DNA from 4 places in the Alteromonas gilva genome. Region 3 is predicted to be linked to each of the others. Evidence: predicted binding sites of a transcription regulator. Region 3 holds the regulator's gene; each other region holds the start of a gene.
The links. The regulator MetJ, encoded in region 3, represses methionine synthesis genes. The targets are predictions, from matches to a motif close to TAGACGTCTAGACGTCTA.
Positions count from the first base shown of each region.

Region 1: a site for MetJ is predicted at 2,208-2,225, ahead of metA (homoserine O-acetyltransferase MetA). Genes of this name have one in related genera too.
Region 2: a site for MetJ is predicted at 5,874-5,891, ahead of metK (methionine adenosyltransferase). Genes of this name have one in related genera too.
Region 4: a site for MetJ is predicted at 2,463-2,480, ahead of serA (phosphoglycerate dehydrogenase). Genes of this name have one in related genera too.

Region 1 covers NZ_JAQQXP010000001.1:1,601,456-1,609,098, forward strand. The annotation lists gene OIK42_RS07040 (methyl-accepting chemotaxis protein) at 1-597, opposite strand, end outside; gene OIK42_RS07045 (sugar phosphate isomerase/epimerase family protein) at 1,032-1,940, opposite strand; gene metA (homoserine O-acetyltransferase MetA) at 2,287-3,225, shown strand; gene OIK42_RS07055 (homocysteine S-methyltransferase family protein) at 3,229-4,284, shown strand; gene metH (methionine synthase) at 4,294-6,918, shown strand; gene OIK42_RS07065 (DUF938 domain-containing protein) at 6,949-7,545, shown strand.
Region 2 covers NZ_JAQQXP010000001.1:1,092,521-1,100,163, reverse strand. The annotation lists gene ppx (exopolyphosphatase) at 1-387, shown strand, start outside; gene OIK42_RS04885 (GGDEF domain-containing protein) at 414-1,565, opposite strand; gene OIK42_RS04880 (fructose bisphosphate aldolase) at 2,039-2,935, opposite strand; gene OIK42_RS04875 (phosphoglycerate kinase) at 3,145-4,320, opposite strand; gene epd (erythrose-4-phosphate dehydrogenase) at 4,356-5,372, opposite strand; gene metK (methionine adenosyltransferase) at 6,058-7,206, shown strand; gene OIK42_RS04860 (CYTH domain-containing protein) at 7,256-7,643, opposite strand, start outside.
Region 3 covers NZ_JAQQXP010000003.1:95,325-102,967, forward strand. The annotation lists gene metF (methylenetetrahydrofolate reductase) at 1-850, opposite strand, end outside; gene metJ (met regulon transcriptional regulator MetJ) at 1,005-1,343, shown strand; gene OIK42_RS16805 (pyridoxal phosphate-dependent aminotransferase) at 1,487-2,656, opposite strand; gene OIK42_RS16810 (sulfite exporter TauE/SafE family protein) at 2,689-3,510, opposite strand; gene OIK42_RS16815 (TonB-dependent receptor plug domain-containing protein) at 3,684-6,254, opposite strand; gene OIK42_RS16820 (LysR family transcriptional regulator) at 6,747-7,643, shown strand, end outside.
Region 4 covers NZ_JAQQXP010000001.1:1,215,219-1,222,861, reverse strand. The annotation lists gene OIK42_RS05445 (nucleoside hydrolase) at 1-916, shown strand, start outside; gene OIK42_RS05440 (5-formyltetrahydrofolate cyclo-ligase) at 961-1,578, shown strand; gene rpiA (ribose-5-phosphate isomerase RpiA) at 1,684-2,337, shown strand; gene serA (phosphoglycerate dehydrogenase) at 2,509-3,738, shown strand; gene OIK42_RS05425 (MBL fold metallo-hydrolase) at 3,953-4,960, opposite strand; gene OIK42_RS05420 (sodium:solute symporter family protein) at 5,089-6,891, opposite strand; gene OIK42_RS05415 (sialate O-acetylesterase) at 7,024-7,643, opposite strand, start outside.

The DNA of each region.
Region 1 (7,643 bases), on a different contig from region 3:
GTTCAGTCCGTTGGGTAACTGTTGCTCAAGTTGATCATGCCAGTTATTGAAAGATACGACTTCTTCTAAGGTATTACGCATCAAAAAATCTTTTTCGTCGCGTCGCATCTGTAGCAGCGTTGTGAATGCAACATCACTTGTACTCAGGCGGCTCTCCAACTGTTTTGCGGCGTCACGGAGTGTGCCCCTTAGGCCATCGTCGGGTCCAAGCCCAATACTACGCTCTAATTCGACTAACCTAGCAAAGGTCGCTGAGTACTCACCCACCAGTTGCGTGAATTGTTCAACCTGTTGAGTATCGATATTTAAATCGGCGAGGTTTTTGCGCAGCGAGGAGGCAACGGTCTGCAGTTCATCAACGACTTTTTTATGCCGCTCGGGGTATTTTTCTTCTTTGCGCATCAGAAAGTCTTTTTCGTGTCTACGCAGCATCAGCATATCTGCCGTAAGTTGTTCCACACGACTTTTGGCGCTGGACAGGGCACTGGTCGAACTGGCCTGGTACAGTTGTAGCACAAGCATTAACGTCATCGCCAACAAAGCGATAACACCAATTAATATTAATCTGAACTTTATGCTTAGCGAGCGAATTTGCATGGCTATTCCTTACTAACAGAGTTTGTTCTGTTTAAATTCGGCCCTCAAAAGGGGCGCGCGTTGTGTATAGAAGCGTATCGTTTTATCCACATTATAAAACGATTGCGAAAACTCTGGACAGTAATAACATAGACTTTTTGTCGTAGAATTGCTTCGATCGTTCATACAATATTGATCGCTAAACACACGTCATAGCATAGTATACCGCTCGATTACCTGACAAAGTAAATCGTCAGACGTGTCTGTTTTGATTTAGTGTAACGTTCGATTAGTTGTTGCTGGCGTCTTTACATTTATATCTGGCTATCAAAAACGCTGTAATTAGCAGCTTCCGGCTTTACGTTGATGCCAGCCGCAAAATGGCTGGTGGACACCGTTATTACAGCGTGTAAGCTTCATACATTTGCTCAATTTGAAATACCCGATTAGCCTTGCTAAACGAAATACTTCGCTAAATGTGCTTTAAAGTAAGCCGCGCTGGTTGCTGCACTCTTCATTGGCGACTGACTAAAATTACCGCCTTGCTCGATATAAAAGTAGCGTAAGCCAGATGTTGACGTGTCGGGTAATATCGCGGTGTAGTCGATACTGCCATTACCCAGTTCGGTGTAGTCCTGCGTTTGCTTATCCATGTCTTTTACGTGCCACATCACGTATCGTCCCGGATGCTGCCTGACTAGTGCCTGCGGTGTTGTTGAAGAGGAGCGGGATACCCAGTACATGTCCAATTGTAACTTGACCAGGTCCGGATCGGTTTGGTTAACAATAATATTGTAGGCGTTTTCACCGTTGCCTGAATCATCCTTGATTTCGAACTCAAAACCGTGGTTGTGATAAGCAAAGCCTAACCCCGCGTCGCTAACCTGTTTGCCTATTTTATTTAGCAGTTGCGGCAGGCGTTTGAATGTGGCGATGTTTCTTTGCGCCGGATCTGTCCAGGGCCATGTAATATAATCTGACCCTATGGTTTTTGCCCCCTCAATACAGCGGTCTACAAATTCGGTGAGTTGTTTATCAGATTTTTCAAGGTAGGGAGCAAAGCCGTAGTGCCCGCTGGTGACACTTAGCTCAAGATCATCCAGCAGCGACTTAAAGGCCGGTGCCGGCATATTGTAAAAGGTGCCGGCGGTTGGATCGAAACCATAAAGTTCAAAGTGCTGATAGCCCATTTTTTTGAGAGCCAGCAAAGTGCCTTCCGGATCGTTGTTCATATCATCCCTGACACTATAGAGTTGATAGCCAAGTTTAAATCCGGCGTTGGGTGATAACGCCAATGCGGGTGTCGATAACATCGCACAAAACGCAGCTGTGCCAGAACAAAACAGAAAATCACGACGATCCATGTATGCGCCTTTAATGTAAATATAATGTTGCAAATTAGCACTCTAACTCGTCTTGTACAATAAAGGTGTTTATACGCCCCGTTAGTTTGAATGGCATTCGACCTGGCAAGGCTGGGGGGAGGGGCATATTCTACGACCCCTCAAATCTTTTAAGCTATCCTCCCACGGTCACTCAGTGCAGCGTTTTGATAAAACTTTTTTTACGACGCTGTCTACAATTAGCAGTGTTACCCGCACAACATGTTGGCTCAACATAAATAAAACGTTTAGACGTCTAGACGTAAAGATGTTGACTTTGGCGTTACATCAGCGACAATAGCTTCATCAGTGTTTAACCGGAGTTATTATGCCTATCAGGATCCCAGAGAATTTACCTGCACAAAGCGTGCTGTTGGGTGAAAACATCTTTACGATGGAAGATCAGCGCGCCGCCAGTCAGGAAATCAGGCCGCTGCAAGTAGGTATTCTTAACCTGATGCCGAACAAAATAGAAACCGAAGTTCAGCTGCTTCGGTTGCTCTCCAATACACCGCTGCAAATTAATGTAGACTTGATCCGGATTGACAATCAGGCGCCTAAACACACCCCCCAATCCCATATGGACGCTTTTTATCACGAATTCAGCGAGATAAAAGATAAACGTTATGATGGTTTAATTGTCACCGGTGCGCCGCTGGCGCTGCTCGATTACGAGGATGTCAATTACTGGGATACCATGAAAACCATCCTGGAATGGGCCAATCGTAATGTGCAGTCAACTCTGTATTTGTGTTGGGCTGCCCATGCCGCGATGTACCATTTTCATGGTATTCAGCGTCAGTTGCGTAAGAACAAATTGTCAGGGGTGTACAAGCACCGTGTCAATGATACGCATAACGAACTGCTGCGTGGCTTCGATTCGGAATTCTTTGCGCCACATTCGCGATATGGCTACATCAGCCCTGCCGACTACAACAGCATTCCCGATTTAAATGTGATTGCCGAATCAGACGAGGCAGGGGCGTACGTGGTGGCATCAGACGATAAACGTATGGTGTTTATTACCGGTCATCCGGAGTACGATCCGGAGACTCTCAACGACGAATACCATCGCGACCTTAATGCCGGAATGGAACCAGCTATTCCAGCTAATTATTATCCGGATAACGACCCGTCACTACCACCCGTGGTAAGATGGCGCGCCCATGGCAGTTTGTTATTTACCAACTGGATAAACTATTACGTTTACCAGACTACGCCATACGATTTAAATCAGCTGGTAGAAAAAGACCAGCGCAAGAGGTAGCACGTGAGCAGGTACACAGATAAAGATATTCTCGATATTGCCGCACAGCGTATTTTATTGCTCGATGGTGCCATGGGTACCATGATCCAGCTTCATAAGCTCAGCGAAGAAGCCTACCGTGGGGAGCAGTTTAAAGACTGGCACTGTGACATTAAGGGCAACAATGACTTGTTGTCGATTACGCAGCCAGAGCTGATTTACGATATTCACTGCCAGTACCTGGCGGCGGGCGCCGATATTATAGAAACCAATACGTTTAATGCGACGACCATTTCTATGGCCGATTATGATATGCAGGCCCACTCCCGCGACATTAACATTGCGGCAGCAAAACTGGCCCGCCGGGCGGCTGATGAATTCACCGCCAAAAATCCGCAAAAGCCGCGTTTTGTGGCCGGGGTCATTGGCCCGACAAGTCGTACCGCCTCGATTTCGCCCGATGTCAACGATCCGGGTAAACGTAACGTCACCTTTGATGTGCTGGTAGCGGCCTATACCGAGTCATGTGAAGCGCTTATTGAGGGCGGGGCCGATATCATTATGATTGAAACCATCTTTGATACCCTCAATGCCAAAGCCGCGTCCTTTGCCGTAGAGGTGGCGTTTGAAAAGCAAAACGTGAAGCTGCCGGTAATGATTTCCGGCACCATTACCGATGCCTCTGGTCGTACCTTGTCGGGTCAAACCGCCGAGGCGTTTTACTATTCCATGCGCCACATTAAACCGGTTTCCTTTGGTTTAAATTGCGCGCTGGGCCCCGATTTATTGCGCCAGTACGTTGAAGAAATCAGCAACGTTTCAGAGTGTTTGGTATCGGCGCACCCGAATGCCGGGTTGCCTAACGAGTTTGGTGAGTACGATATGGAAGGACCAGAAATGGCCGAACATATCGAAGAATGGGCCGCGTCGGGGCTGGTAAATATTGTCGGAGGGTGTTGTGGCAGCACGCCTGAGCACATTGCCGAACTGGCCAGGGCGGTTGAGGGCAAAGCCCCCCGTAAGGTGACTAAACTTGAGCCCAGGATGCGTCTTGCCGGCTTAGAACCCTTCGTGCATTGAGGTACTAGCGTGTCAGCAGAATTTTCCAGTTTTATTAATATCGGTGAACGCACGAATGTCACCGGTTCGGCGATGTTTAAACGCCTGATCTTAGAAGGTGATTACGAAACCGCACTCGACGTTGCCCGTCAGCAGGTGGAGAACGGCGCCCAGATTATCGATATCAACATGGACGAAGCCATGTTGGACTCGGTGCAGGCTATGCAAACCTTTTTAAACCTGATTGCGTCCGAGCCTGATATCAGCCGCGTGCCGATCATGATTGACTCCTCTAAGTGGGAGGTTATCGAAGCCGGTCTTAAATGTGTGCAGGGCAAATCCATTGTCAATTCAATCAGCCTCAAAGAGGGCGAAGCATCGTTCCTTCGTCAGGCGCGTCTGATAAAACGCTACGGCGCCGCGACTGTGGTGATGGCGTTTGATGAAAAAGGCCAGGCTGATACCAAAGCGCGTAAAATCGAAATATGCCAACGCAGTTACAAACTGCTGACGGAAGAGGTCGACTTTGCCCCCGAAGACATTATTTTTGACCCCAACATCTTCGCCGTAGCGACCGGCATCGAAGAGCATGACAACTACGCGGTAGACTTTATTGAAGCTACCCGGGTTATTCGTGAAACCTGCCCGCATGTGCATGTGTCAGGCGGCTTGTCGAACATTTCGTTTTCGTTCCGCGGTAACAACCCGGTCCGCGAAGCTATGCACTCGGTGTTCTTATATCACGCCATTCGGGCGGGGCTGGACATGGCCATTGTGAATGCCGGTCAGCTTGAAGTGTACGATGAAATTCCCCTTGAACTGCGCGAAGCCGTTGAAGATGTCATTTTAAACCGCCACAGCGGCGCTACCGACAAACTGCTCGAACTGGCGCCTAAGTATCAGGGCGACGGCAAAGCGGTAGTCAAAGAAGATCTCGCCTGGCGTGAGTTACCGGTTAACAAGCGCCTGGAGCACGCACTCGTCAAGGGCATTACCGATTTTATCGAAGAAGATACCGAAGCCGCCCGAGCCGCCGCTGACAAGCCTTTACACGTTATTGAAGGGCCGTTGATGGACGGCATGAACGTGGTCGGTGACTTATTTGGCGAAGGCAAGATGTTCTTGCCTCAGGTGGTAAAGTCGGCCCGGGTGATGAAAAAAGCGGTTGCTTACCTGCAGCCTTATATCGAAGCCGAAAAGTCCGAAGGCACCAAAAGCAACGGTAAAATATTGCTCGCCACGGTAAAAGGTGACGTCCACGATATCGGCAAAAACATTGTTGGTGTGGTGCTGCAGTGCAATAATTTTGAAGTCATCGACATGGGCGTAATGGTGCCCTGTGCGGCCATATTGCAAAAAGCCAAAGAAGAAGACGTCGACATGATTGGCCTGTCAGGGTTAATCACGCCGTCGCTTGATGAAATGGTACATGTCGCCAAAGAAATGCAGCGCCTTGAGTATGACTTACCGCTGTTGATTGGCGGCGCTACCACCTCTAAAGCCCATACCGCAGTGAAGATTGAACAAAACTACCATGCGCCGGTGGCCTATGTGCCTAATGCCAGTCGTGCGGTGGGAGTGTGCCAAAAGCTGCTCAATACCGAGTCGAGAGCCATATACGCCAAAGAGCTCAGCAAAGAGTATGACATTGTGCGCGAACAGCATGCCCGCAAAAAGCCGCGCTCCAAGGCCATTCCGTTGCAACAGGCCCGCGACAATGCCTTTGAACCAGACTTTACCGTGCTGCCCACCACGCCAAATAAACTGGGCGTCACCCCGGTGAGTGTGGATCTTGAAGTGTTGCGTCATTACATCGACTGGACACCGTTTTTCCTCACCTGGTCACTGGCTGGCAAGTACCCGCGAATTTTAACCGACGAGGTGGTCGGCGAGCAGGCGCGTTCGTTGTTTGATGATGCCAACACCATGCTCGATAACGTTATTGCCGATGGTAGCTTAACGGCCAAGGGCGTGTTCGGGCTGTTTCCGGCTAATCGTCAGGAAGATGACGTGGTAATTTATACCGATGAAAGCCGCACCGAAGTGCTGGGTGTTGCTCACCATTTACGCCAGCAAACGCACAAGCCTAAAGGGGCGAATTATTGTTTAAGTGATTTTGTTGCGGCGACCGGCTCGGGCATTAAAGATTACGTGGGCGCCTTTGCGGTGACAGCCGGTATCGGCGAAGATGAGTTGGCTAAAAAGTTTGAAGCCGATGGTGATGATTACAACGCCATTATGGTGAAAGCTGTGGCGGATCGCTTAGCCGAGGCCTTTGCCGAATACCTGCATGAACAGGTGCGTAAGCATTATTGGGGCTACGCTGCCGACGAAGCGCTGGATAACGATGCGCTCATTCGCGAAAAATATCAGGGGATCCGCCCGGCGCCAGGCTATGCCGCGTGCCCGGAGCACACCGAAAAGCAGCTTATCTGGGATCTGCTCGACGCTGAGCAACACACCAGCATGAAACTCACCGAAAGCTATGCCATGTGGCCCGGCGCGGCGGTTTCTGGCTGGTACTTTGCCCACCCGGACGCCCGCTATTTTGCGGTGGCCAAAATCCAAAGCGATCAGGTGGAAGACTATGCCAGGCGCAAAAGCTGGGACATGGAAACCGCCGTGCGCTGGTTAGCGCCCAATTTAAACGACTAATTTAAGTGGTAACGTTAATGATTAAGTGCAATGGATAAACCCTTCAGTCAGGCCTGTGAAAACAACAAAGGGCCTATTTTAGCGGTGCTTAAAGATTATTTTGCAGAGGCTTCCAGCGTACTGGAAATTGGCAGCGGTACAGGCCAGCATGCGGTGTATTTTGCGCAGGCTTTGCCCCATCTCAGCTGGCAAACCAGCGATGTGCCAGCCCATCACGGCGGTATCCGTCAGTGGCTGGCCGACGCAGCATTAGCTAATCTTAAAGCGCCCATCACACTTAAAATTGGCGAGCAAGCCATCCCTCAAACGGGCTTTGATGCAATCTATTCAGCCAATACGGCGCACATTATGTTTGCCGATGAGGTGGCGCTGATGATGCGCCAAATTGCTCAAACCTTGCCGCCCGGCGGGGTGTTTTGCCAGTACGGCCCGTTTATTCATAACGGGCAGTTTTCCAGCGCCAGCAACGAAGCCTTTCATCACAGCCTGCTTATTCGCGGGCTGGATGGTTATAAACATATTGAGCAGCTTGTTGAATGGGCCGGAGCACAACTGCAACTCACGGAAATTCGTGACATGCCGGCCAATAATTTGTGTTTGGTATGGCGTAAATCGTCACCCTGTTAAATAACTATTGTAGCGCGCCGGCGGTGATAACAAGCGTAACGCGCAAGTACAAAAAAGGCAGCCATTGGCTGCCTTTTGTTTTAGTGATACCGAATAGC
Region 2 (7,643 bases), on a different contig from region 3:
CAGATTAACACCCGGGGCGTACAACGCCACTCGGCGTACATACTACAAAATATAGACATGCCCGGGTTTAACCAGGCCCAACAGGAATTACTTGCAACACTGGTACGTTTCCACCGTAAAAAAATTCGGCTTCCGGATGTGGCTGCTTTTACCCAATACAGTAATGAGGAAATTGGCCGTTTAATTGCAGTGTTACGTGTCAGTGTATTACTCAATATTAAACGCCAGGAAAGCTTTTTACCCGAGTTTAGTGTCGACGCCGATAAGCACAGCCTGACCTTAACATTTCCAGAGGACTGGCTGGCCTCAAAGCCGATTATGGCTGCAGATCTGGAACGTGAAAGTCACTATTTGAAGGCCGTCAACGTTACGCTAACAGTGAGCTAATAAACAACTCTGCCCAGCCAATCAGGCTATACCATAATAACCTGATTGCGGCCTTTCGCTTTGGCATCGAAAAGGGCTAGATCGGCGTGTTTTACTGCACTTAACAAATCTGCGTTATCCGGCATTTCAATCACCCCAAAGGACGCAGTGAGTGAAATAGTCACATCACGCGCCGTAATTTTGGTTTCGCTAATTGTTTCGCGCAGGCGTTCGGCCATGAGCCTGGCCTGCTCACCGTCACACTGCGGCGATAAAATTAAGAACTCCTCGCCGCCCATCCTTATCAGGGTGTCTTCCAACCGTAATTGCTCCTGAATGATTTCACAAAAGCGTTTGAGGGCAATGTCGCCCACTACGTGGCCATGCTCGTCATTGACTGATTTAAAGTGATCGATGTCACATGCAACCACCGATAGCACTTCGTTATTACGCCGGGCATGTGCGCTTAATTTCGGCGCGGTTTCGTAAAAGAAGTAGCGATTTTTAGCTCCCGTCAGCGGGTCGGTATGCACCAGAGAATGTAACTTGACCAACAGGGACTGCAAAATGTTGGCGGCAAAGGACAGCATAAATGTCAGCATAATAACCAGAATCAACGCAAAGGTCGCCGTAAGATGATAGGGACTTTGCGGGGCAATGTTGCCCAGGTAAACCGGTACCGCCACCAACACCATCAACAATACGAGCCACAAAACGCTGTATAAAAGTCGCGATCCGAAGGTTTCTTTATTGAGCGATTGCTGTACCCGTTTTTGGGCCAGCCAAACAGGAAACGCAATGCTGCTTAGCGCCAGCGCGTGCGCGAGCCAGGGTTGATACTGCGCAAACTTCAGGACCAGAGTGACGCCTATCAGGATAACAATGTGCAGCGCCGCCGCATATTTCTTAATGCGCGCAATTTCATGGCCATAACGTTTATTGACCGACATCAGCAGCAAATACGCGCTCAGCGTCGCCGCGCCATACACTCCGGGCAAACCAATATTGCCATAACCATTTTGAGCGAGCCCTTGAAACGCCACAACTAACCAGGATGAAAACAAAAACCATCGCGCGTAAACAACTGATTTCGCTTTAAGATGATGACGGGGAGTAGGTAAAGCAAACGTAAAGCCGATGCCAATAAAGGCTACGACAGCAAGCAATCCTACCTGGATGAACGTTTGTGTGTACTGCATTAAACTGTGCGTCCTTGCCTGATGTTTAGTTGCGCATTAACCAAAACATAAAAAGCCTTGTTAATTTTGAATAACAGAATATAGACCATTATTTGTACTTTATCTATTGCTTGTTTCGCTAAAATCGTATTCTTAAATTGACAGCGAAATATGAAGAAATAAAAACACTTCGTCAGGTTATGAATAGCGCTTAATACGTAAGACGTTTTAAAACAGACCGTAAAAATCACAAAATAATTTTAGACAGTAACCACTGCACATAACCAAGCGCGAGGCGGTTCTGGCAGAAAGCGTTGTCTGCTGTTGTGCTCGGCAGTAAAGCAGGTTGAAAGCAAGTTGAGACTGACGAAATAGTACCATCAGGGCAGTCGCGGTGATTGCAGCAATCGCTGGATTATTTTTGGGCTGTTAACGTCAGCAAAAACCGACCACTAACAGTGGTTAGTAGTCGGTGAAGCATGGTTAGGCAGGTATTAAGTTAGCGATGCCTGGTAAATACTCTCAATAGCATCGTTCAGACTCTTCTCAAACTCATCGTCGCTTTGCTGCGCCGAAACTCCCTCTGTAAGAGCACGGGAAAAACTGGCTATCACGCCCTGATTGTGGGCGAGTTTTGCGTTAGCTTCATCACGGGAGTAGCCGCCTGAAAGTGCCACCACTTTTATTACGTTAGGGTGATCCACCAATTCCTTATAAAAATTGGCCTGTTCAGGTAACGTCAGTTTTAGCATGACCTTTTGATCGTCAAGCAAATTCAACTGCGTCAGAATTTCCAGCTTCAGTAGGGCCTCGGCAGCCGCTTTTTCGGGGCTGTTAATATCCACCTCAGGCTCGATAATAGGCACAAGACCAGCAGCCAGAATTTGTTTACCAATGGCAAACTGCTGTTCTACGATGGCTTTTATGCCGTCATGATTAGCCAGCTTTACCACTGAGCGCATTTTAGTGCCGAACACATCCTGCGCATTCGCTTTAGCCAACAGCTCATCAAGTTGCGGGATGGGTTTCATCAGCTGCACGCCATCGGCTTCAGCTTCGAGACCTTTATCGACTTTTAAAAAAGGAATAACACGCTTTTTTTGCCATAAATAGCGAGCCGATGACAGCCCTTCGATATCGCGATCCAGCGTATCCTCAAACAAGATTGCGCCAACAACGCGCTCACCGGAAAAAGCGTTACAAGTAACAATACGGGTACGCATGGCATGCACCATATCGAACATTTCATCATCGCCAGAATATTCTGACGCTTCGATGCCGTATAACTTCAACGCTTTTGGGGTACTACCGCCACTTTGATCCAATGCAGCAATAAAGCCTTTTTGGGTGTGAATTTTATCCAGCATAGCTTGCTGAGCCTGTGAAGCCATTGGCAACACTCCTTATTTTTATACCGTTTTATAACGGTTGTAGGGTTTAGAGAAAGCTTTTTTCAATAGGCATGTTTGTCCCGTCTGCCGCGATTCATCTGGGGTGACAAATGCTGTTGCGGGACAAATCCTGCGTTATCCTTGTGCAGGTCACAGCGGCATATTATTATTGTTATTGTGCATACCGCTGTGGGGTACGTCTTACTCTGTTAGCGGTTTTTTTCTTCTAATATCGCTACTGCAGGTAAGGTTTTCCCTTCCAGGAATTCCAGAAAAGCGCCACCACCGGTTGAGATGTAAGACACTTTGTCAGCAATTCCGTATTTATCTACTGCTGCTAGCGTATCACCACCACCAGCAATTGAAAACGCATCACTCTCTGCAATAGCCTGTGATAACGCTTTTGTTCCATTAGCGAACTGATCAAACTCAAAAACCCCCACCGGACCATTCCATACAATGGTACCTGCATTCTTGAGAATATCTTCTAAAGCGGCTGAACTGTCGGGGCCAATATCGAATATCATATCGTCATCAGCGACGTCAGAAACGCCTTTAAGTTCGGCCGCGGCATCTTCTGCAAAGGCTTTACCGGTAACCACGTCAGTCGGTACCGGAATATCACCGCCATTATCCTGCGCTTGTTTAATAAGACGTTTGGCTTCGTCAACTAAATCCATCTCCACCAGCGACTTCCCGACGTTGTGCCCCTGGGCCGCAATAAATGTGTTGGCGATACCGCCACCCACAATTAACTGGTCGACTTTTTCCGCCAACGACTTAAGCACTGTCAGCTTGGTGGATACTTTAGAGCCGCCCACAATAGCTACCATGGGACGCGCCGGGTTATCTAACGCTTTGGTTAATGCCGCGAGTTCGCCGGCCAGTAACGGCCCGGCAACAGCTTGAGGCGCAAACTTAGCCACCCCATGGGTGGAGGCCTGCGCACGGTGCGCTGTGCCAAATGCATCCATAACGAACACATCACATAACGCTGCGTATTGTTTGGCCAATGTTTCGTCGTCGTTTTTCTCGCCCTTATTAAATCGCACGTTTTCGAGGATCACGCATTGACCCGGCGCAATGTTTACGCCGTCGAGGTAATCTTTTACTAAGGATACGTCGGTATCGAGCACATCATTAAGGTAATCAACCACCGGTTGTAATGAGAACTCGTCGGCTGGTTCGCCTTCTGTGGGGCGACCAAGGTGTGACATCACCATAACCGCAGCGCCACCTTCCAGGGCTGCCTTGATGGTCGGCAGCGACGCTTTAATTCGCGCATCCGAGGTCACTTTGCCGTCTTTTACCGGCACATTGAGATCCTGACGAATCAATACACGTTTTCCTGACAAATCAATATCAGACATGCTTGGGATTGACATAGCGTTTCCTTCTCATTTTCGTTAAATTCAAAAAATTATTTGGTTCCTGTCTGGTACATAGCCAGCGCGGTATCTAACATTCGATGTGCAAAACCCCATTCGTTGTCGCACCATACCAGAGTTTTCACCAATTGACGGTGGCTCACTCTGGTCTGTGTACCATCTACAATACACGAATGCGGATCGTGGTTAAAATCTACCGACACCAAGGGCTCTTCGGTATAGTCGAGTACACCGGCAAGTCGCCCGGTACGAGCACTACTGAGGGCTTGATTTACCTGCTCTATGGTCACTTGCGTTGCCAGGGTAACGCTCAAATCCATGGCGCTAACGTTAATGGTCGGTACGCGCACCGCGATAGCTTCGAACTTACCGGCAAATTTCGGCAATATACGCTCAATACCGCGCGCTAAACGCGTATCGACCGGTATAATTGACTGGCTTGCTGCACGGGTACGACGTAAATCCGGATGGTACGCGTCGATCACCTGCTGATCGTGCATTGAGGAATGAATGGTGGTAATCGTGCCGCTCTCAACACCAAAGGCTTCATCGAGCACCTGAATTACCGGCACAATACAGTTGGTAGTACATGAACCGTTCGACACCACGGTGTGCTCCGGCAACAGTGTATCTTCGTTGCAGCCATAAATAATGGTGTTGTCCATATCCGGCGCACCCGGCTGCGAAAACAGGACTTTTTTAGCGCCAGAGGCAATATGCGCCAGACCACTTTCTTTGTCAGAATACTGTCCGGTGCATTCCAGTACAATATCCACCGCAAGATCAGCCCAGGGCAACCCGGTAATCGTGTCCTGGTGGCATAACTGAATCACATCACCTGCCACGGTGAGTTTATCGTCATTCAGCTCCACATGACAGGCAAACCGACCATGGGAGGTATCGTATTTGAGCAGGTGCGCCATGCCTTCTGGCTCCGCCAGTTCATTAATAGCGACAACCTGTATAAATTGATTGCGGCCACTTTCATACAATGCCCGCAGTACATTCCGGCCTATACGACCAAAGCCATTAATGGCGATTCTTACCATATTTTTTTAGCCTTCAGAGCGCCATGTTCCTTTGGTTCCAGCGCTACCTCTACTGCTGCTTCAACAGTAATGTTGCAATGCCTGAAACATATCACCGGCAAGCGCCGGCCCGCTAAAAATAATTACACTTACTTTTTCGTCACAACAACCGACATTTTATACTCGCTTTTCTTGATCGCGCTATCGCAGCACTTACACCCGCTCAGCGGCCTGCTTTATCCACTAAGCTAAATACGCTGCCCTTCAGTTATTCCTGCTACAGTTAAGTCCGCAGTACCAACTTACGACGGCCAGTTACGCTTTATCAGGCTCAGAGCCATATTGTTACCTACCGGCCAGTGCAGTTCAATGTGTTTTCGATTTCCCGGGTGCATTTTAGCGTTACCAGGCAAACTCAAGGTTCTGCAGGGCTAAATCGAGGGATAAAATGGTATTGCGCACGCGCAATGTCGCGATCTGCAAGCGCCATTTTGCCGGTTACTGTCAAGATAACGTAACAAATAGACTTTTAGACGTCCAGAAGTAAAGACTGGTATTTATCATTTTGCTTGCTACAATAGTGTTCATAATGTTGATTGCAATATCACGACCAGCAAAACCATATAGGTGATTTTACAGTATATGCTTAGCAAGCTGGGTTTGTAACAACACCCCAATTAAGACATTTTATTTATACGGAGCATGTATGGCAGCCCATTTATTTACGTCTGAGTCAGTTTCTGAAGGACACCCGGACAAAATAGCCGACCAGATTTCCGATGCTGTGCTCGATGCAATTTTACAGCAAGATCCCAAAGCACGTGTTGCCTGCGAAACGTACGTTAAAACTGGCATGGTGCTGGTTGGCGGCGAAATTACCACGTCGGCCTGGGTAGATATCGAAGAGCTTACCCGCCAAACGGTTAAAGACATCGGTTATACCCATTCCGATATGGGCTTTGATGCCGAATCCTGTGCCGTGTTGAATGCCATTGGTAAACAGTCACCAGACATTAATCAAGGTGTGGACCGCTCCCGCCCGGAAGAGCAAGGCGCTGGCGATCAGGGCTTAATGTTTGGCTACGCAACCGATGAAACTGACGTACTTATGCCTGCTCCCATTACGTACTCACATCGCTTAGTGCAGCGTCAGGCTGAGTTACGTAAATCCGGTAAGCTTGACTGGTTACGTCCGGACGCCAAAAGTCAGGTAACTTTCATTTATGAAGATAACAAACCTGTAGGTATTGATGCGGTAGTGCTCTCTACCCAGCATTGCGACTCAGTATCAACAAGCACGGTGCGCGAAGCGGTTATGGAAGAAGTGATCAAACCGGTATTGCCGGCTGAGTGGATCACAGCGGCTACCAAGTTTCACATTAACCCGACCGGTCGCTTTGTTATAGGTGGGCCAATGGGTGACTGCGGCCTGACCGGGCGTAAAATCATCGTTGATACCTATGGCGGTATGGCTCGTCATGGTGGCGGTGCCTTCTCTGGCAAGGATCCATCTAAAGTTGACCGCTCTGCTGCCTATGCCGGACGCTATGTGGCAAAGAATATCGTTGCAGCGGGCTTAGCCAAGCGCTGTGAAATTCAGGTGTCATACGCCATTGGTGTGGCAGAGCCCACCTCAATCAGTATTGATACCTTCGGTACCAGCAAGCTGGATGAAGCAACACTGGTGGCGCTGGTGAAAGCACACTTTGATCTGCGTCCTTACGGCTTAATCAAAATGCTGGATCTTGAACGACCTATCTATCAGGCCACCGCAGCCTATGGTCACTTCGGGCGTGAACAGTTCCCGTGGGAATCTACCGACAAAGCCGAAGCACTTCGCGCTGCCATTGGCTAAGCATCCATGGCTGAGGTTATTGGTGCGCGCTGCGTACCGATAATCTCATTTAAACCATACTCATACTCGCCTTTGCAAACGTATCTGGCATGCCAAGCCTGGCAAGCTGCTCGTTTTGATATTCGCGTCGATGGGTGACTTCAAAATCGGTAAAATCCGGCGCTAAAAACCGTCGACAGTCGACCTCGCTGTCAAACTCGACCGCGGCTAACATGAGCCCTTCGAGATGTTGTCTGAACACATCCACGCTCAGCTTGTAACCAAGACGCTCAATTCGATAACGTGATTTCTCGATCCTCATATGCTGCGTTAGCGGCCACAGATCGTTGAACTGTTCATCGGAAAGAGAAATTTCGGCCTCCGTTACTTTCAGCCGTTTGCCTTGCCTGATGGTCATCGTGTACTGACCGCCGTAGTCACTGATGTGCACCTGACGT
Region 3 (7,643 bases):
CATAGCTGAGTTCGCTGCGGTTCAGGGTATAAAAGTGAAAATGTTTCACGCCTTCTTTGGCGAGTACCTTGACCATTTCCATGGCGATATTGGCACCCAGTAAATTACGCGTGGTCTGGTCATCGGCATCGAGCCCTTCGTACAGTTTATGCAACCAGCCAGGCACATGAACGTTGGTAAAACCGGCGAATTTTACCAGGGTCTGGTAGTTCGTTACCGGTAGAATGCCCGGTACGATGTCCAGATCAATGCCAGCGGCGGCGGCACGGTCGCGAAAACGCAAATAAACGCTGGTATCAAAAAAGAACTGTGTGATGGCTTCGCTGGCGCCAGCTTCAGCTTTTCGCTTGAGGTTTAGCAGGTCAAATTGAGCGTTAGGCGCTTCGGGGTGTTTTTCCGGATAGGCGGCAACGGAGATGTCGAAGTCTTCAACCTCTTTGAGCAAGGCGACTAAGTCGGAGGCGTACATATCGGTCTTGTTGACCCCCGGCGGTAAATCACCGCGTAGCGCTACTATGCGGCGAATTCCTGAGTCCCAGTAGTCACGGGCGATTTGCTTTAACTCCGTGGCGCTGGCATCGACACAGGTTAAATGGGGCACTGCCGCCACACCTGTTTGCTGCTGAATACGTTTCACCACGTCGTGAGTCCGATCGCGCTCGCCACTGTTGGCCCCGTAGGTGACCGACATATAAGCAGGCTTTAAAGGCGCCAGGCGTTCCACTGACTTCCAAAGGGTTTTTTCCATGTTTTCGTTACCCGGCGGAAAAAACTCAAAAGACACGTCAATGTCGCGTAATTCTGATAACGATTGATTAAGGGCATCGATTCCCTGCGCGTAAGACACCATGGTATATTCTCAGTTAGCTCAAACGGACGTTTAGACGTCTAAACTAAATAATATATGTCTAGACGTCAAGCAGTTTACACTGCTCAATTGACCTTTTCTGTGGTTTGTTTAGAATTTCTTATAACAATAATGATAGTAAAGCTGGGAATAAAGCATGGCAGAGTGGGACGGAAAGTATATTTACCCGTACGCGGAGCACGGTAAAAAAAGTGAACAGGTTAAAAAAGTCACTGTTTCAATTCCGATCAACGTATTAAAAGTGTTAACCGACGAGAGAACCCGGCGGCAAATTAATAACTTGCGTCACGCCACAAATTCCGAGCTGTTGTGTGAGGCTTTTGTGCATGCCTTTACCGGTCAGCCCTTGCCTGATGATGAGGACTTGCGTAAAGATAATCCAAACCGCATACCGGCTGAAGCACGCCGAATTATGCAGGCGATGGGTATCGATGTGGATCTCAAGGAAAATGAACTGGATAAAGACGCCGACTAAACACGTCTTTGTTCAATAATAAAAAGGCCGCTTTATAGCGGCCTTTTAAGTTTCTGTCGAAAGGTGCGGCCCAGGGACCGGTATTATCAAACCCGGGCTGGTTACCAATGAGGTGGTAATGCGCCTTGGTTTGCTATTTAAAGTTATGCTTTGAGTTTATACATCTCTTCTAATGCTTTTGGCATTGCTGCCGCATATTTCTTAACGTCTTCAATTCGACCAGTACTGACACGTGACCATTGATAATACGTACGGTACTGTCCGCGAATTAACACATCCTGTTGCTCCATTGCCTGGCGGAATGCGTTGGCGTCACCGTCATCACCTAAATTAACAAACACAAAGTTTGTGGTGGATGGCAAAGCAGTCAGGCCATTGGCTTTTACTGCATCAAGGATAATCTCACGGCCTTCTTTGACTTTTTGACGTGAGAAGTCTTTAAACGCTTCATCATTGTAGCTGGCGATGGCCGCGGCTAAGCCTGCCTGGTTAATTGAATATCCACCCAGGCCAAACTTATTGATGAACTCCATATTCTCTTCACTGCCCAGCATGTAACCAACACGCATACCTGCCAGACCGTAAATTTTTGAGAATGTCCGCGCAACAATGATGTTGTGACCTTCATTAATTAACGGAATCATGGAATGCTTAGGGCCATCTTCGATAAGTTCGTTGTAGGCCTCGTCAACTAATACCATGGTTTTCTTCGATGCTTTAATGCAGAACTCACGCAGCTTCTTCGGGTCAAGCAACTTACCGGTTGGATTGTTAGGGTTACACACGTGTACCATGGCAATGTCATCATCGATGGCGGCGTACAGTGCGTCGAGGTCAATATCCAGCTCCGCGGTATTCGGTACGCGAACAATTTCCGGACCGCCCTGACTAATGGGTGCCTTAGAGGTGGTATCCCAGAATAAATCCGGGCCAAGGATTTTACCTTTACTGGTTGCCGCAAAGGCCGCAAAAGCCAGGATCAGGCTTGAACCTGCAGTGATAGAGACATTTTCGGGCTTCAAACCATTTGATTCAGCCAGCATATCACGTAAATACATGCCTGCGCGGTAGGCATAGTAAGCACCGCCCGAGCGGCTTGCCTCAGCAATGGCTTTCAATGCCAGGTCGCTCGGACCATACGGGTTTTCATTGGCGTTCAGCTTTGCTACCCCAGGCGTTGGGCCATACATAATTTGCGGTGACTTCATAGGCTGGGCGGCCAAGCCTGCAGGGGTAATAATACCCGTTGCGCCAGCGGCTGATGCTGCGAGTGAGCCTCCTAAGAAAAGTCGTCTTGATGGATTATAAGTCATTGAGTGTTCCTCTTATTGGAGTATGTGACCGACTATAATGCTTTACTAAACATGGCTACGGACACGATCACCAGGTAAACGCCAAACAAGCGTTTAAGCATTTTTTCGCTAAAACTGTGGGCCATCGATGCGCCTATTGGGGCAGTCATGATGGAACCGATACTAATCGCTATTAAAGCGGGCAGGTTGATGTAACCTACGGTACCAAACGGCATGGTGGCCGGGCTGGCATTGGTCATGAACAAAAAGCCAATGGCGCCAGGTAAGCCTATTAAGAAGCCGACGCCCGCTGCGGTGGCTACCGCTTGCTGAATAGAGCGTTGGCACATGACCATGGTTATGACCATTGGCGTACCGCCACCGATACCCAGCAGGGCTGAAAAGCCGCCGATCACAAATGCCAGCGCGGCTTTGCCAACCCCTGTTGGCATGCTGAAGGTCACCCCTGGGCGAACCACAAAGTCCGGGAACAGGAAGTAGACTGAGTACAACAATACACCGGCAGCAAAGACGATGGTGAGTCCGCCGCTACTGGTATGGTTGGCAATTGCTAAGCCACCTAACACACCCAGCACGATCCAAATAAGCCAGGATTTCAGAATGACAAAGTCAACTGCGCCGCGTTTTTTGTGCGCCAATACTGAGCGTGCACTGGAAATTACGATAGATGCCAAAGAGGTACCTATTGCAACCTTTACCAGTTCGTCAGAGGCAGGGGTAAAAAAAGGAAAGACCGCGAGTAGGGCTGGTACAACAACAAAACCTCCGCCATTACCAAAAAGGCCGGAAGTAATGCCGGCGACAGCGCCCGCTACACACAACGTGAGGACGAACCAGACGAGTTCAATCTCCATAACAACAGTGCTCCACTTGAGTTCAACAATTATAGGTTATTTATTATTATTATAAGGTAGAAATTATAATGTTTTGGGCGGATTGTCGCGTTCATAGCGATGAGTTACCTGAATAAGTCGACCAGCCATTTGGCTGGTCGACGACAGGTTAATTAACTGCGTTGAAGTGCAGTTTAGAAAGAAGCATTAAGCTTCATGTAGTAGAAACCACCTTGCCAGTCAACGATAGAATCAGAGCGGTAGATACGCCCACAACAGGTTTCGCCGATTTCACCTGGATCAGGATAGTTGTCGAACAGGTTGCGTACACCGGCAGATAATGACAACGTATCTGTCAGGAAGTAAGTACCTTCCAGGTCGAACATAAACTCAGGCTCAAAGATCTGAATAGCTGAAACTGTGCTGCCACCTTCAGAGTTTGAATAACCACCAAAGTAGTTCATGCGGGCAGTGAATGACATGTCTTCATAAGCGTGTTTAACAGACAAAACACCACGTGTTTCCGGTAAACCATTGAGGAAGTCATAAACGGCTTCGTTGTTGAAATACACCTGTGGGTCAGAGTTAAATTTCTGCGTACCATAGTTCATCGAACCTGTGATAGTGGTATCACCAGCTTCAGACTCAAAGTTATAGGTAGCAACAATATCAACACCCTGCGTTACTGTATCGAAGGCATTCTGGAAGTAGAATACACCACCGATGGTGTTGGCACCCTGAACACCTGCAGCATCAAGCGCTAAGTAACGCTGGTAAGCGTCATAACCAGCGGCATCCGGGTCGGTGACTTCGGTAGATGACACATCAAGCGTTGAAATCGCATTTACGCGGTCTTCAAGTAAAATACGGTAGAAATCCACAGTTAATGTGAAATCACCGATGTCAGCAGTCGCACCAAGCGTAAAGTTAGTTGATTTCTCTGGCTTAAGTTCTGAAGCACCCAATGCCTGAGCAACTACACTGCCCGCCGGGAACAAACCGGTTGCAACCGGGAAACCATTGGGCAAACGGGTTGATACGTTAGTGGTACCTTGCTGACCAGGAGTAGGCGCGCGGAAACCTGTACCGAATGAAGAACGTACTGCAATTTCATCGGTAACCTGGAAAATACCGGCAATCTTGTAAACAACTTCTGAACCAAAGTCAGAGTAATCTTCATAACGGATAGCCGCCTGGGCAAACAATTTATCTGTGATGTCACCCGAAATGTCACCGTATACAGCGAATGAATCGCGTTCATAGGTGCCAATGTAATCAGCTGAATAACCAGGGAAACCGTTTGAGCCTACACCTACAGCGGTATAAACCGGATCGTTTGGATCGCTACAATCCAAACCGTTAGAGACTGCGGTAGCAACAGCTTCTGCTGAGGCGGTGCCGTCACAGAATCCCCATGGATCGGGTGACGAGTATGGACCTACCCGGTAAGAGTCCGGGTCACCTGCTGAAATCTCGTAAGATTCTTCCATGTAGCTGGCACCAAAGGCCAACACATAAGCGGCCATGTCGTAGGTAAAGTCAGCCTGGAATTGTAATTCGTCGTTGGCTAGATCGCCCGGCTTAAACGAGGTGGGTGAGTCCGGTCCCATTGACGGGTTGATGGTGTTTTTCAGGGTATAAGAAATTTCGTTATAACCGTAACGACCACTGATGTCATAGCCCAAACTTCCGGTCATGCCTTTCAGGCCGCCCACAAAAGAGTAATCGGTGATATCACCAAAGAAACGCGGGGTAAAACCACCTGGGAATTTTTCTAATGGTGTATAAATTGTGCCATCAGGTTCACGCAGATCTTCAATAGTACCGTTACCTGGATAACGGTAGAAGAACGAACCGTCACCTTCACTTTCTGAGTAGTTAGCAAAGGCATACAATTCCATATCATTGCTAATCGCGTAACCACCATTTACAAATACTTTGGCACCGCTGTAATTAGGTTGACCCCAGGGTTGTACCTGCGATGAACCGTGCACTGTGCGTCCTTGCTCTTCTGCGGCGGCGATATATTCAGGTGACTGTTCGTCAACACAGAACCAGCTTTCACAGTACTGCTCACCACGGTAAGTAGCTTTGGAGTCGGTCACCTCAGCAGAGATACTCAGGAAGCCATCATCACCCAGCGAGAAGCCTTTGTTACCGCTAATGGTATATTGCTCACCGTCGCCTTCGAAGTAACGACCAGTGTCCAGTGACAATGAGCCGCCTTCGGCATTGCGTTTAAGCTGGAAGTTCATTACCCCGGCAATCGCATCTGAACCATACTGAGCGGCGGCACCATCACGCAGAACTTCGACGCTGCCAAGAGCGGCGGCAGGAATGGTTGCCAGGTCAGGACCCTGGGTACCGGAGCCACCAATTTCAACTAATGAGGCGCGGTGACGACGTTTGCCGTTTACAAGCACGAGGGTTTTATCCGTTGGCAGACCACGTAATTGCGCCGGACGAATAAAGGTACCACCATCAGAAATTGGCTGACGAGCGATGGTGTAAGATGGAACGAGCGTCATCATAATGTCATTCATATCTGAAGAAGCGACACCATTAATATCTTCGGCGCTGAGTACATCAACCGGAACTGGTGAACTCGTTACAGAGCGAGGTGCACCACGGGCTCCCACAACGGCGATTTTCTCAACGTCTTCTTCCGCGGCTTCTTCTGCCATTACATTGGTAGCAACGGTCATCGATAGCGAATAACCGGCAAGACCTGCCAGTATTGCTGCATTTAATTTTTTGAGTTTCATCATGTGTTCCCTAAATTGTCATATCGCTATGATCTTTTTAAGTGCAACTACGAATGGACGTGAGAAGACGCCTCTGGCTAAAAGTGCCCCAAATTGGTTCGTAATAGCACCAAATTTAAACATTATTTGGACTTAATGAGCGCGTCAGACTTTACTGACAACACTACAGAGACTAAGAAAAGTGCAGCTATTTCCGGAAGAAAAAAGAATATTGAGGGCTATAAGTAAAATATAGAGCTATCATTATTATTCATATTAAACAATGACTTAATCCTCATTTGCTGCAATAAAATATTTTATAAAATATATGCAGATAACAACCTGTTAACACTTGGGTATTAAAACCTGACCATTTGGTGGCATGTAACTTGCTGAATTCGAAGTAGAAATCATTTAATTTCGAAATAATGAATGATTTGTTACAAGCCATTGATTTGCTGTGTTATTCAAAACAGTCGGCAAGTCGCTATCAATCAGTTGAGTAATGCGTAAATGAATTCAAAACAGCTTCAGTATTTTCTTGTGACAGTACAAAAAGGAAGTATTGCCGCTGCAGCGCGTGAGCTTGATATTGCTCAGCCTGCGATCAGTCAGCAACTGGCAAACCTCGAAAGAGAAATGAGCTGTGCATTGTTTGATCGAAGCTTTAAAGGCGTTAGTCTCACCGCGGCAGGAAAGATGTTCGAAAAGCATGCGAAAAAGCTCATCGATGATATTAATGTGGCCAAAATGGAATTGCAGCAGCTGGCGTCTAATCAGCAGGGGACGGTAAGGGTTGGTATGTTGCCGTCAATTGGTAATGTATTATCCATGTCGCTGATTGCTCAGGTCTCACAATGGCATCCACAATTAAAACTGGAGATCAGCACTGGCCCTTCGTACGCGGTAAAAGAATGGTTGCAAAGCAACCAGGTTGATATCGCCCTCACTTATGAGCAGGAGATCGAAGCGGGTTTTATGTCGCTTTATCCGCTGATCGAAGAATACATGTATCTGGTGGTCGGCGTTAATGATGCGTCTGCGTATTATCAGCTGTTAAAACATCGGGAAACCATTTGTTTCTGGGAATTAAGTGAGTTTGAACTATTAACGCCAGGACCTAAAGATGCACTGGGACGGCTCATTGACCAGTACGAGCACGATACTGGTGTTGGGTTAAAGCATGATAAAGCCTATTCAGGTCAGCTTATGACCGGGCTGCGCCAGGTAATCCAAGGCGAAGGACTGATGATATTACCCTCAGCCGCCATGTACCACCTTGAGGAAAGTAAGGTGGTGCAGTCGATTAAAATTATTCAGCCTGAAATGAAGCGTAAGGTATTGGCTGCCACTAACAGTAATTTCGCAATGACGGATGCCATTGTGAAAATGCTCGCGATTATTCAGGAA
Region 4 (7,643 bases), on a different contig from region 3:
TCCCGGCATCGACGACGCCATGGCTATCTTTTTTGCGTTTCAGCACCCAGACATCGAAGTGTTGGGTCTGACCACTGTTTATGGCAACATTCCGGTTGCTATGGCTGCCCGTAATGCCTTAACCCTGTGTGATGTTGCCGGGCGTCAGGATATTCCGGTTACCAAAGGGGTGGCGATGCCATGGGTGGGTCCGGAGTCGGAATACGCGCACTTTGTGCATGGCGATGATGGCTTTGGCAATATCAATTATCCGCCTTCTACCCGCGAGCTGGACTCGCGTGACTCAGCGCAATTTATTGTCGATAAGGCCCGACAGCATCCGGGCGAAATTACCCTGGTTGCCATTGGCCCGCTGGGCAATATTGCTATGGCACTGCGACTGGAGCCTGACCTGCCCAAGCTGGTAAAAGGTATCAGTATTATGGGTGGCGCAGCCTTTGTTCCGGGTAATGTTACCCCGGTTGCCGAAGCCAATATCTGGAATGACGCGCACGCCGCCGATATTGTGTTTTCAGCCGACTGGGAAGTAAAAATGTTTGGCCTGGATGTCACCTTATTTGCGCCAACGGATCCTGAGTTTGTTAACATCCTCGCTGCAAAGAACCCCACCCTGGGCGGATTTGTGCAGCAGGCGTCACAGTTTTATATCGACTTCTACTCACAAAACCGCGACGAAAAAGTGTGTTTCTTTCACGATGCGTTCCCATTAGCGCAACTGGTGGCGCCGGAACTCTTTGAGTTTACCCGCGGCAATATTCGCATTTCCACCGACGACTTAAATCGCGGTCAGACCATTGTTGCGCCGCCGGGTACCACAGCCAGCCCACTCTGGACCGAAGCCCCCTTTGTGCAGGCTGCTACTGGCGTGAAGCACGACGAACTGTTCCAACTGTTTATCGATACCTACGCCCTTTAACGACTCTGGCCTGCCAGATTGCTGGCAGGCCAATGGTGCCAGGCATGACCATTAACGCTCCTCGATCTGCTCTAACCAGCCGTCAGCAATTGCGCAAAGCCCTCCGCGAGCGTCGTCGCGCGCTTAGCGACACGGCCCAACAGCACGCAGCAACGGCGGTGTGCCAACAATTGTTCACCATGTTTACCAGCCAAACCCGCCGTGTTGCGGGATATTTAGCAAATGATGGTGAAATAATGCTGGGCCCTACCCTGGCGGCGTGTCACCAGCAGACAATAGCGGTATCGCTGCCATTATTGCACCCCTTTACCGGCAAGCATTTATTGTTTCAAAACTACACACCCACTACCCCAATGACAGCCAACCGGTTTGGTATTCACGAGCCTGAATTAAACTCGACCCAGATCCGGTTACTGCACGAACATGACATGTTGTTAATGCCGTTAGTCGGTTTTGATGCCAGGGGTAACCGCCTGGGCATGGGCGGAGGGTTTTACGACCGCACCTTAGCCCATGTGTATCGTCTTAAAAGGCGTCCGCTATTGGTGGGAATAGCCCATGACTGCCAGCAGGTTGATACGTTGCCTGTGCAAAGCTGGGACATTCCTCTGGATTGTATCGTGACGCCCGGCCAAATTATTACCTTGTCACTAAACATTTGATCTTAAGGCCACAGGCCGACCAATCCTTATGTGTGAAATGCTGTTTATCTGGCCGTATATCGGCTAAAATACGGCCTCTTTTATCAGCGGATAGCGAATAAACGCATGGATCAAAATGCCAAGAAGCAGGCGGTTGGCCGCGCTGCAGTAAAATATGTAGAACCCGACACCATCATTGGCGTAGGCACGGGCTCAACGGTAAATCATTTTATTGATGCCCTGGCAGATATTAAGCATCAGATTGCCGGTGCCGTATCCAGTTCAGTGGCTTCAACTGAACGTCTTAAAGCCCTCGGTATCGAAGTATTTGAACTCAACGATGTAGATAGCCTGTCTGTGTATGTTGATGGTGCCGATGAAGTCACTGAGCACAAACACATGATCAAAGGCGGTGGCGCTGCGCTCACGCAGGAGAAAATCGTCTCTGCGGTGGCTAAAACCTTTGTGTGTATTGTTGATGACAGCAAAGAAGTTGGCGTATTAGGTAAATTTCCTTTACCGGTAGAGGTAATTCCCATGGCGCGCTCTTATGTTGCCCGTGAGCTGGTTAAACTTGGCGGCGATCCTGAGTACCGCCAGGGTGTGGTCACCGATAACGGCAATGTGATTCTGGATGTACATAACCTGGAAATCTTAGATCCGGTCGCAATGGAAAAAGCCATTAATAATATTCCCGGCGTGGTAACCAACGGTATTTTTGGTATCCGGGGTGCCGATGTTGTGCTGGTAGCAACAGAAGGTGGCGTAGCGACACGGTAATTACCCCACATTAATCCTGATGGCAAGGTTATATAACAAAATGGTATCAGCCTTGGCCTCGCAAAGCGGCAGAAATGCCATAAAGCGCTTTCACCTTCTGTCAGCTTTATGGTATTTTACCCATATAGACGTCCAGATGTCTCTTTAACTCCCTGACTGAGAAGCGATGCAATGAGCAAATTTTCATTATCTAAAGATAAAATCAAAATCTTACTGCTGGAAGGTGTACACCAAAGCGCCTTGGAAACCCTGCAGTCGAACGGTTATACCAATATCGAGTATTTAAAAACCTCGCTGCCCGAAGATGAATTAATTGAAAAAATTAAAGACGTGCATTTTGTTGGTCTGCGTTCGCGTACTCATATCAGTGAGAAAGTGGTTGAAGCAGCCAGTAAACTGGTGGCTGTGGGTTGCTTTTGTATAGGCACCAATCAGGTAGATTTAAAAGCCACTCAGGCCCGTGGTATTCCGGTATTCAATGCGCCCTTCTCAAATACCCGTTCAGTGGCTGAACTGGTGCTGGGTCAGTTAATTTTATTGTTACGCCGGATCCCGCAAAAAAATGCGCAAGCGCATCGTGGTGGCTGGGATAAAAGCGCGGAAGGTTCATATGAGGCGCGTGGCAAAACACTGGGTATCGTTGGCTATGGCCACATTGGTACGCAATTGTCGATACTGGCAGAGCACCTGGGTATGAAAGTGCGGTTCTTCGACATCGAAGATAAACTGGTGCTGGGTAATTCTGAACAGGTTAAGACCCTTAACGAACTCTTAGCCATGTCTGACGTTGTCTCCTTACACGTGCCTGAAACCGTGCAAACCAAGGATCTTATTGGTAAAGCCGAACTTGCTCAAATGAAGCCCGGCAGTATCTTAATTAATGCCTCACGGGGAACCGTTGTTGATATTGACGCGCTGGCCGACGCGTTAGAATCGGGTCACATTGGCGGCGCCGCTATCGATGTATTCCCGGTTGAGCCAAAATCAAACAACGAAGAGTTTGAGTCGCCACTGCGTAAATTCGACAATGTGATATTAACGCCACACGTAGGCGGCAGTACGCAGGAAGCGCAGCAAAATATCGGTATTGAAGTAGCGGGTAAGCTGGCGAAATACAGCGACAACGGCTCAACATTGTCGGCGGTTAATTTCCCTGAGGTGTCGTTACCTGAAAACGTAAAACGTTCACGGTTACTGCATATTCACGAAAACCGTCCGGGCGTATTAACTCAAATCAACCAGGCGTTTGCTCAAAAAGGCATCAACATTGAAGCGCAGTACCTGCAAACCAACGCCGAAATTGGTTATGTGGTGATTGATGTCGAAGCCGACAAAGCTGATGAAGCCCTGTCTGAACTCATGCAAATCAGCGGCACCATTAAAACCCGCGTCCTGCATTGATTCTGGCGCAGAAACTAACGGCGAGCCAATTCCCGGTAAACTGACACCCGGTAAGCTAATACCGGGTAGGCCAATACCGGATAGATAGCGCCCTCGCCGGTTTCCTATCCACACCGTCGTTCTGGCTAAGCTTAAACGCTTAGCGGGGCACGGTGTGTATTTCGCTTCGTTCTATTATCCCAATGCCCTGTTTTCCTGGTAAAACCAGCCCCGCTTAAAAGTGTAAAAGCTCACCTTGCTGCGCAAACACAAACTCAACCCCCAGATTGTTTGCACGGGTGAGTTCGCGCTGAATGATAGTCTGGCTATTTTCGCTCTTAAGGTAGGAGGGTTTAATATGGGTAATCACCACTTTAAGGCCCTTTAGTGCGATGTCCGGATGCTCCGGATTAACCAAACTGGCAAGCACGGTCAGTTCTTGCAGCACATAACGTGGTGTCAGGTGACCATATAGTTTATCGTCTGGCCGGCTGTTGGGGTATGAGCTTTCAATAAACAGTGCTTTTAACTGGTTTTGTTTAACCAGTGGCGCCACCTGCTGCCATACGGCATAAAGTTGCTGGCCTTTTTCGATACTGTCAGGGCCGGTATCACCCAGATACAACAATGCAGCATTGTTGTGTTGTAGTAAAAACGCCGCCGACAATGAGCTCCCGGAATGACTCAGCGGATAAGCGGTCAGGCGCATACCCAGCTCATCTAAGTTTACGGGTGTACCAGCAGACAACGGCTGATAGCGATATTTTGCCAACGCAAATTCTGCCCCCTGATCAGCAAAATTGGGCCACAACTGCCAGTTAAACAGGTGGTCGCGAAGCTTGTTGAGGGTATCAGAGAAGCCATACAACGGTTTTTTAGCATCGTCAGTGGCGTTAATAGCAAGGCCGGCAATATGATCAACGTGCGCGTGAGAAATGGCGTAACCTTTAATGTGATCCCGCAGCAATTGCCCTTTGGCGCTGTAAGGGGAGCCGCTTTGCCATGCAACTTCGGCAAACGCATTACGTGCAAAGGCGCTGTCTATACCGCTACTCAGGGTGCCAGCATCCAGCGCCAAAAACTGATTTTTAGCTGCCACAGACACCAGGTAACTGGATAGGTTGGCTTCGTTTAAGCCGCCCTGAACGCCCAGCGGTACAACGTCAAAGTCACTCGCGCTAGCGGTGCAGCCAAACAGCAGGACGCCGGCGAAAACGCCGGATAAACGATTGGTAACAGGCATGTTATTACCTTAATAAAAAAAGTATTGGCACATTCTAACGTTTAACCAAGGCCGGTCAAAAATGCCGTTGAACGGTATGATAAACCTATAGTGGCAGCGCTACTGATTGTTTTTTATGTACCCGGCGATTAATCGGCTAATTTATTCCACCAGTGCTTTTTCAGATACACCGATGTCACCAGAGCAATGGCCGCAGTCACAAAGAACGCATGCCAAATTTTTACCACCAAAAAGATTGGCAATAGTCCTAAACAGGTATGCCATATCAGGCCGATTCCAGTATTAGTAAGATCTCTTTGCATATCCCGGTTGGGCGTAAAGCTTATATTGTCTTTTTGCAGCGCAGCGATTACCGGCTGCCACGCACCCCAGGGGCGGGTTTTCAGGTAAAAAGCTTTCAACACACGCATATCATCAGCTGGCGTTAACAAACTCCCGACAATACAGGTAGCCAGACACACGGCAAACATCACCGGAAATACATACAAGGGTGATAGCGCGGTAAACATCAACGGAATGGCAATGAATAGTCCGGCCACCATGCCGCCAAAATAACCGATGGCATTAAAGCGCCACCAATACCATTTAAGCAGGTTTGACGCGGTGTAGCCGCCGTAAAGTGCAGACACCAGCCACATCACTACGCTGTTTAGCGACGACATAAAAATACCGGCGGCACAGCCCAGGATCACAAACACGACAGTAACGATATAGCTTAACCGCATGACCCGTGGTTCGCTTGCCTGTGGGTTAATATAACGCCGATAGATATCATTAACGATATACGCAGGCGCTGCGTTAGCGGTGGCAGCAAAGGTAGACATAAAGGTTGCCAGTAACCCTGCCACAACCAGCCCGAGCACCCCCGCAGGCAAAAAGTTGGTAATGGCAAATGGCAGGATTTGCTCAAAATCAGCCCCGCTGCCCATACTTTTAAGCTGTGGGGTAAAGAACACCAGGGCCAGAACCGTTAAGCCGGTTATCATCATGTAGCGCGGAAACAACAACACCACGCTGACAAAGCCACTCATTTTGGCGGCTTCAGAAGGACTCCGCGCCGACAAAATGCGCTGCATATCGTAGTTTGGCGCCGGGCCTGCCAGGCTTTGAAGGATACCTTTAAACAGCACCAGCATTATAAATACACTAAAAAATGAGTAACCGTCGCTGGCAATCTGATCATTGGCCAACGGCAATAATTGCGACCAGTCTATTTCCAGTTCCCAGCCAAAGTGTAGGGTCATCCAGCCATCCGGAACCGCGCGAGCGAGCATTTCAGGCGTTACCTTTATCATTGCAATCACTCCAATCGCAATACAGGCAATGGTCATGACCACAAATTGCAGCACTTCGGTTATGACAACACTGCCGAGCCCACCTTTGAGCAAATAAATAACCGTTAGGGCAGTAATAATCAGCCCGTAGCAAATTTCATTGAGGTGGTTCTGGGTGGATAGTTGCCAGGGTAAAAACGCCGCCGCAAACTTGCCTATGCCGATAAATCCATAGGCCAAAAAGCCCAATACACCAAGCAGTGCAAAGACCACCACAATCAGGTGACTGAGATTGGCCCCACGACTTTCGCCAAATCGCAACCGGATCCATTCTGCGCCCGTCATTACTCCAGAACGTCGCAACCACACTGACAAAAACATCATCAGAAATATCTGGTTGAAGCTCGGCCAGAGCCAGGAAATAAAGATGCTCTTAACGCCATACACAAAAAGCAGTGACACCATCCACATGGTGCCGCTGATATCAAACATCCCAGAGGCATTTGACATGCCCAGTACCGGCCACGGAATTCGGTTGCCGGCCAGAAAATACCCGCGAGCCGAACGACCAAAAGCCCGCGAGGCAAAGATGCCAAGGCTCACCACTGCCGCAATATAAACAGTGATTATAGCGATATCCAAAAATGACAATTGCATAAGTCCCGGCCAAAAGCGACGGTGTAGAGACGACAAATAACTGCGCGACAACTTATGCCTATTGCACTATTTTTTCAACACAAATCCCCCGGATTACAGTGTCAGTCTATAAACAACCGGCGGGGAGCTGTCTTAATTGTCGTTTGCGGCGCTCACCGTTGAAGCCGCCCAGGTGTCGCTACGAAATGGCACTGCGGGTAAGCCCTGGTTGTTGATCAGATTAACATTCGGGTAATCGGCCCACCCATAGCGCACCGCCACTGGCGCTTTTACGCTGGCGCTGGAGACTTTAATAGTATTGCCTTCAATGCTCGCCGATGCGGGGTAAAACACTTTGTCGTCACCGGCAATGATAAACGCGCCAGGCGCCTTCCCATCGATGGTCTGCAGACCTTTAGCGTTGTCAAAGTGCAGCACTAAAGACTGCCCATTTGGCTCTGCAAAGCGAAAATCCGGACCAGAGTCGACTACATCATAACCATAAACCCGTGTTGCCGCCTGGCGCCACAGTCGCTCGCCAACCGGGCGTTTGTTGCGGGGGTGAATATCGTCGGGATTACCTACATCAATCGCTACCGCCATACCTGTAGCAGGTAATGACAAAGCACCTCGCTGAGCATCGCGTAAATACGCCCAGGCGCTGTCAGGCTGCACCGGTTCGGGCTGTAAATAAGCCGCTAACTGCACAAATAAAAACGGCAATTCAGCATCACCGGCGCGATCACGCCAATTGGTGATCATTGCCTCGAATA